2 linked regions of the Novosphingobium sp. G106 genome follow. The protein of the gene in region 2 interacts with the protein of the main gene of each other region in a pairwise test. Links are inferred from orthologs where the notes say so. Each region holds a gene or a part of one and is shown on either strand. Other genes may lie near its edges. The genes, in order: KRR38_RS29065 and cyoB.

Region 1 (3,188 bases), on a different replicon or contig from region 2:
GCCTTCACTGCGGGGCCGAGGAAGGCGCTGCCCTCCTGGTCGCTCGACGTCGGGTTGGTCGCCTTTGCCAGATCCAGGATCGCGGGCAGGTTGTCGCGCACCAGTTCGGGTGTCAGCAAGTCGCCGAAGGGCGCCTGGAAACCTTCGCCGATCAGGATCGCCGACAGCGCCACACGGCCGCCGCCGACGGTCAGGACCTTGTGGTTGAGCTCGCATTCCTCCGAGGCGAGATAGACCGCCGCGGCCGAAGCGTGGCGGCAATCGAGCACGCCGGCCATAAGTTCCTTGTGCTGGCCCATGTCTTCGTCGCGGCTCTTGGTTTCCATCGCGTCGCCCATGCGGGTGTTGCCATAGGGTGAGATGACATTGGCCTTGATGCCCACCGGCTCGCCCGCGAGCGCGATCGTCTGGGCGAGGCCGATGATCCCGGCCTTGGCCGCGCCATAGGCCGTCACCCAGGGATTGCCGCGCGTGCCGCCGGGCGAGGAGGTGAAGACCATGCGGCCATATTGCTGTGCCTGCATCACTTCGAAGGCCGCCTGGCTGACGAAGTAGGAGCCGAGCAGATGGACGGAGATCAGATCGCGCACCATGTCCTCGCTGTGGTCGAGGAAAGGGCGGCGGCGCAGGAAGCCGGCGTTGTTGACGACGATGTCGAGCCGGCCGAACGTGTCAACGGCCTGGGCGACCATGGCGCGGGCGTTTGCCGGTTCGTCGATAGTGAGCGTATTGGCGACGGCTTGGCCGCCAGCGGCCTCGATCTCACGAACGACGTTCATCGCCACGCTATCGTCGGCGCCTTCGCCGAACAACCCGCAGCCGAGATCGTTGACCACCACCTTGGCGCCGCGTGCCGCCAGTTCCAGCGCGTGGCTGCGCCCGAGCCCGCGCCCCGCGCCGGTGACCAGCGCCACGCGCCCGTCGAGTCTGATTTCGCCCGCCATCGATCTCTCCCGCTTTGCGTTTCCGGCGCAGCGTATATAGCCGGCAACCGGATTCAACGATCGAGGCCCCAATGCACTCCGTCTATGCCTCCATGGACACGACGATCTTCGAGCATATGTCGGGCCTCGCGCGCGAGCTGGGCGCGATCAACCTGGGGCAGGGCTTTCCCGACGAGGCCGGCCCGTCTGACGTCATAGCCGCCGCGGCGCGGGCGCTGACCCAGAAATCCAACCAGTATCCGCCGGGTGCCGGTCTGCCCGAGCTGCGCGACGCGATCGGCGCTTTCTATGCGCGGCGGCAGGGGGTGGAGTTCTCACGCGAAGAGGTGATCGTCACTTCGGGCGCGACCGAGGCGATCGCGGCGGCCATCCTGGCGCTCGTCGAGCCGGGCGACGAGGTGATCCTCTTCCAGCCGGCCTATGACGCCTATGCGCCGATGGTGCGAAGGTCGGGCGGGGTGCCAGTCTCGGTGGCGCTGACCCCGCCCGGTTGGCGCTATGATGCTGGAATGCTTGAGGTAGCATTAACGACGCGCAGCAAACTGTTGATCCTGAATGACCCGCTCAATCCAGCGGGCACCGCGGCGAGCGAAGCGGAACTGGCGGCGATCGCCGAAATCTGCGTGCGGCACGATCTCTACGCGATCTGCGACGAGGTCTGGGAGGAGGTCCGCTTCGACGGCGCGCCGCACCGCTCGCTGCTGAGCTTTCCCGGCATGCGCGAGCGGGCGGTGAAGATCGGCTCGGCGGGCAAGCTGTTCGGGCTGACCGGCTGGAAGATCGGCTGGATGTGCGCCGGGGCTGAAATGGCCAGGGGGCTGGCGCGCGCGCACCAGTTCCTGACGTTCACTTCGCCGCCGGCGCTGCAATGGGCCGTGGCCGAAGGACTGGCCAAGCCTGACGCATGGTTCGCCGCGCAGCAGGCCGGCTGGGCGACCTCGCGCGGGCGGCTGAAACAGGGGCTGGAGCAGGCGGGCTATGTGGTGCTGCCCAATGCCGCGACCTGGTTCCTCTGCGTCGATCTCGCCGCTTCGGGGATCATGCTCGACGACCGTACCTTCAGCGAGCGCGCCGTGCGCCAGGCAGGCGTCGCCTCGATCCCGGTCTCAGCGCTGTTCGAGGGCGATGGCCCGCGCCATGTCGTGCGCTTCTGCTTCACCAAGTCCGACGCGACGCTCGACGAAGCTGTCGAGAGGCTCGCCGCATTTCGCCGGAGTCTGACAGCCTAGGGCGCCGTCGTTCCTAACCCGGTGCTCAGGTTCCCCGAGAACACAAGGTTGGTAGTGGGGTCGGAGAGCCTGCTGCTCTCGGCCGGCCGGATGTTCAAGCCCAGCGGAAGCTCGGGCGTGGTTGTCCTGAGCTCGGTCTCGGTCGGCCGAACGATCTGCGATATATCCGCGTGCCTGTCGTCCTGCTGGTCCCGTTCGGCGGGCTGCTCCGATTTCGCCGCTTTCTCGCCCGGTTCTCGATCCTCGATCGCTGCGGGCGCGGCTGACTGGCGCAACACCGCGTCGTCCAGCGGCGCGAGTTCCGTCGCCAGTAGGGGCGAGGTCACGAAAGATTGGACGAGCAGCGCGATACCGGCCGCAAGGACCCTGTCTGGCTTGGATGGAAACAAGTCAGCGATCTCCGGTCTGTTGGCTGCCCCCCCGCCAATGAACCAAATTTCCAGAGCTTGCCCCGAATAGCAGGGCTGTCGGGGACGAGTCCATCGCCGGGCGGCGTTACCGTATTTTCCGGTAACCGCGGTTAGCTAACTCAAGCGTTGAGGCCACCGTTCACGCTGATGATCTGGCCGGTGATCTTGGCCGCGCCCGGGCCGCAGAGGAAGACGGTGACCGGCGCGATGTCGGCGGCAGTGGGCAGTCCCAGACCGGCGCGCTTGGCCGCCGTGGCCATCCGTTCCGAGCCCATCATCTCGGCCGTGCGGCTTTCGAGGATATAGCTTGGCGAGATCGCATGGACGCGGATGCCGTCGCGAGCCGCCTCGACCGCGAGGTTGCGCACGAAGCCGATCTCGGCCGCGCGGGCCGAGCCGACGATCGTCTGGCGCGGCGCGGCGAACTTGCCTGCGTCCGAGATGAAGCCGATCAGCGTGCCGCCGCGCTCCGCCAGATGCGGATAGGCGGCATGGGCGAGCCGCTGAAACCACGAGGCTGAATGGTGGTAGAAGGCCGTGTACTGTTCGGGCGTGGTTTCCTTGAACAGCCCGGTCAGCTTGCCTTGGCGCGGGCCGGTTGAGAC
Region 2 (3,316 bases):
GCACTGCCGCGAAGACAAGGATGATCGCTGCGGTGGGGCCATCGGCCAGCTGCTGCGTCATCACCAGCCAGAATGGAACCGCCGTCAGCACGACCGACAGGGCGAAGCCGATGACATAGTCGCGCAAGGAGCCGTGAGCGCCCTGATCGACAGGATGGTCTTGATGAGCGCTCATCGCAGCATTTCCAGCAGGTAGACGAGGGTGAAGACACCGATCCAGATGACGTCGAGGAAGTGCCAGAAAAGGCTTAGGCACATGAGCCGGCGTTTGTTGGCCTGGATCAGCCCCCGGCGAGAAAGCTGCACCAGCAGCGTCACAAGCCACACAATGCCGAACGTGACATGCAGCCCGTGGGTGCCCACCAACGTGAAGAAGGCGGACAGGAAAGCGCTTCGCTGCGGCGTGGCGCCAATATGAATCAGGTGGTGAAACTCATAGAGCTCGATCGAGAGGAACGCCGCGCCGAACAGGCCCGTCACGGTCAGCCAAAATTGCGTCTGCCGCAGGCGATCGCGCTGCATCGCCAGCATGGCAAAGCCATAAGTGATCGACGAGAACAGCAGCATTGCCGTATTCAGCGCCACCAACGGCAACTCGAACAGATCCTTGGGACCGGGTCCCGCCGCGAGGTTGCCGCCGAGTACGGCATAACAGGCAAACAGGATCGCGAAGATGAGGCAGTCGCTCATCAGGTAGATCCAAAAGCCCAGCATCGTGCTGTGGCCCTCGGGATGGTCATGCTCATCGAGGTCGTAGAAGCGGCGCGCTTCGTCAGCGGCGGCGAGGGTGGTGTGCATCGTCATGGCGTCAGGCTCCTGCCGCCAGCAGGCGTGTCCGCTCGGCCTCGGTCGTCTCAACCGTGGCCGCGGGGATATGAAAATCGCGCCGATAATTGAAGGTGTGACCGATAGCGACTGCCAGAATGCTAGTGAAGCTCAACGCCGCGAGCCACCAGATGTACCAGATCAGAGCGAAACCCATGACGGTTGCGAGCGCGGAGAGGATCACGCCGGTTCCAGTGTTTTTCGGCATGTGGATCGGACGGTAGCCCTGAAGTGGCCGCTCGGCGCCACGCGTCTTCATGTCGTACCAAGCGTCGAGCGAGTGGATCACCGGGGTGAACGCAAAGTTGTACTCGGGCGGCGGCGAGGAGGTCGACCACTCGAGTGTGCGGCCGCCCCAAGGATCACCGGTCGTGTCGCGCAGTTCGTCCCGCTTCCAGATGCTCACCGCGAACTGGACTAGCATCGCGCCGATGCCCACCGCGATCACGGCCGCGCCGATGCCGGCTATGACGAACCAGAACTGCAGGCCCGGATCATCGAATACGCGCATGCGCCGGGTCACGCCCATCAGGCCCAAAATGTAGAGCGGCATGAAGGCCAGCCAGAAGCCGACGACCCAGCACCAGAAGCTTATCTTTCCCCAAAACACGTCGAGCTTGAAGCCGAAGGCCTTGGGCCACCAGTAATTGATCGCCGCGAACAGTCCGAACAGCACGCCGCCGATGATGACGTTGTGGAAATGAGCGATCAGAAACAGCGAGTTGTGCAGCACGAAGTCGGCTGGCGGCACGGCGAGCAGCACACCAGTCATCCCGCCGACTACGAAGGTCAGCATGAAGGCCACCGTCCACATCATCGGCAGTTCGAAGCGGATGCGGCCACGGTACATCGTGAACAGCCAATTGAAGAGCTTGGCGCCCGTGGGGATCGAGATCACCATTGTCGTGATGCCGAAGAACGAGTTGACGCTAGCGCCCGACCCCATCGTGAAGAAGTGGTGCAGCCAGACGAGGTACGACAGGATCGTGATGACGATCGTCGCATAGACCATCGAGGTATAGCCGAAGAGCCGCTTGCCCGAGAAGGTCGAGGTGACTTCGGAGAAGACGCCGAACAGCGGCAGGATCAGGATGTAGACCTCAGGATGGCCCCAAATCCAGATCAGGTTCACGTACATCATCGGCGAGCCGCCGAAGTCGTTGGTGAAGAAGTTGGTTCCGACGTAGCGGTCGAGGCTAAGCAACGTCAGCACCGCGGTCAGCACAGGGAAGGAGGCGACGATCAGCACGTTGGTGCAGAGAGATGTCCAGGTGAAGACAGGCATCTTCATCATGCCCATGCCTGGCGCGCGCATCTTGAGGATCGTGGCGATCAGATTGATGCCGGAAAGCGTCGTTCCCACGCCGGCTATCTGTAGCGCCCAGATGTAATAGTCGACGCCGGTGGCGGGACTGTAGGCGATGCCCGAAAGCGGCGGATAGGCCAGCCAGCCGGTCTGCGCGAATTCGCCGACGAACAGCGACATCATCACCAACACGGCGCCCGCCGTGGTCATCCAGAAGCTGAAATTGTTGAGGAACGGGAACGAGACGTCGCGCGCGCCGATCTGGAGCGGGACGATGTAGTTCATCAGACCAGTGACGAAGGGCATCGCCACGAAGAAGATCATGATCACGCCATGCGCGGTGAATATCTGATCGTAGTGATGCGCGTTGAGATAGCCCTCGGACCCGTTGAAGGCGATAGCCTGCTGGATACGCATCATGATCGCGTCGGCGAAGCCGCGGAGGAACATGATTAGGCCCAACACCATATACATGATGCCGATCTTCTTGTGGTCGACGCTGGTGAACCACTCATTCCAGAGATAGCCCCACAGCTTGTAGCGTGTGATGAGGCCCAGAACCGCTAGGCCGCCAATGACGACCGCGGCGAAAGTGGCGACGATAATCGGCTCGTGCAGCGGCAAGGCCTCGAGCGAAAGTCGCCCGAGGAGCGGGCTGATGGGAACGGGATCGTAAGACATCAGGGATTGCCTGTGACAAATGGCGCGGCGTCAGACACCGCGATCTGGGAAAGGGAAGGCCGTGAAAGCGACGACGAGACGCCGGGCCGCGCTAGGCCCGCGCCGATCAGCGGAGCGCTGTCCACAGGGCGCGACAACGCGGCGCCAGCGCCATCGCCATCCTCGGGCAAACAGGTTGCTGCGACCATCTGGCGAGTTGGCAGCAACTCGGCAGGCAGACTCGACCCTCGGGCGGTGAGCTTGTCGTAGGCGAGTGGGCGTATGTTGTGGATCCCAGCGAGGCCCATCCCGCCTTGTCCGTCGATCCGCATCATGTCGCGCATGCACATCTTGCCAGGCTCGACGCACATATTCACGACAGCGTCGAACAGCCCGGCCTCAACCTCGCCAAAGCGGCGCGTGGGCTCGTTCTCGCTTGGCTTTTCGAGTACGAGATAGCCCGCGCGATCTAGCGTGCCACCGGCGCTCTTGGCGCCCTTGGCCCAGGCGGCGAAGGCGGCCTCG

What was found.
Region 1: the proteins of cyoB (region 2) and KRR38_RS29065 interact in binary tests that used the Escherichia coli proteins (3 or more experiments, as listed by UniProt). The link is inferred for Novosphingobium sp. G106 from one-to-one orthologs.

What each region holds. Positions count from the first base shown.
Region 1 is NZ_JAHOOZ010000001.1:5,969,099-5,972,286, forward strand. Bases 223-3,094 are described here. They hold KRR38_RS29065 (aminotransferase), read left to right. Parts: upstream 223-1,015; coding sequence 1,016-2,173; downstream 2,174-3,094. Other genes in these bases: KRR38_RS29060 (SDR family NAD(P)-dependent oxidoreductase), read right to left, coding at 223-944; KRR38_RS29070 (hypothetical protein), read right to left, coding at 2,170-2,562; KRR38_RS29075 (SDR family NAD(P)-dependent oxidoreductase), read right to left, coding at 2,703-3,094. In the rest of the region: more of KRR38_RS29060, read right to left, coding at 1-222; more of KRR38_RS29075, read right to left, coding at 3,095-3,188. UniProt on the Escherichia coli protein: Shows aminotransferase activity with methionine and histidine as substrates, and to a lesser extent also with phenylalanine.
Region 2 is NZ_JAHOOZ010000002.1:210,217-213,532, forward strand. The notes cover bases 311-3,310. They hold cyoB (cytochrome o ubiquinol oxidase subunit I), read right to left. Parts: upstream 2,813-3,310; coding sequence 809-2,812; downstream 311-808. Other genes in these bases: cyoC (cytochrome o ubiquinol oxidase subunit III), read right to left, coding at 311-804; cyoA (ubiquinol oxidase subunit II), read right to left, coding at 2,812-3,310. Also shown: cyoD (cytochrome o ubiquinol oxidase subunit IV), read right to left, coding at 1-175; more of cyoC, read right to left, coding at 172-310; more of cyoA, read right to left, coding at 3,311-3,316. UniProt on the Escherichia coli protein: Cytochrome bo(3) ubiquinol oxidase is the terminal enzyme in the aerobic respiratory chain of E.coli that predominates when cells are grown at high aeration.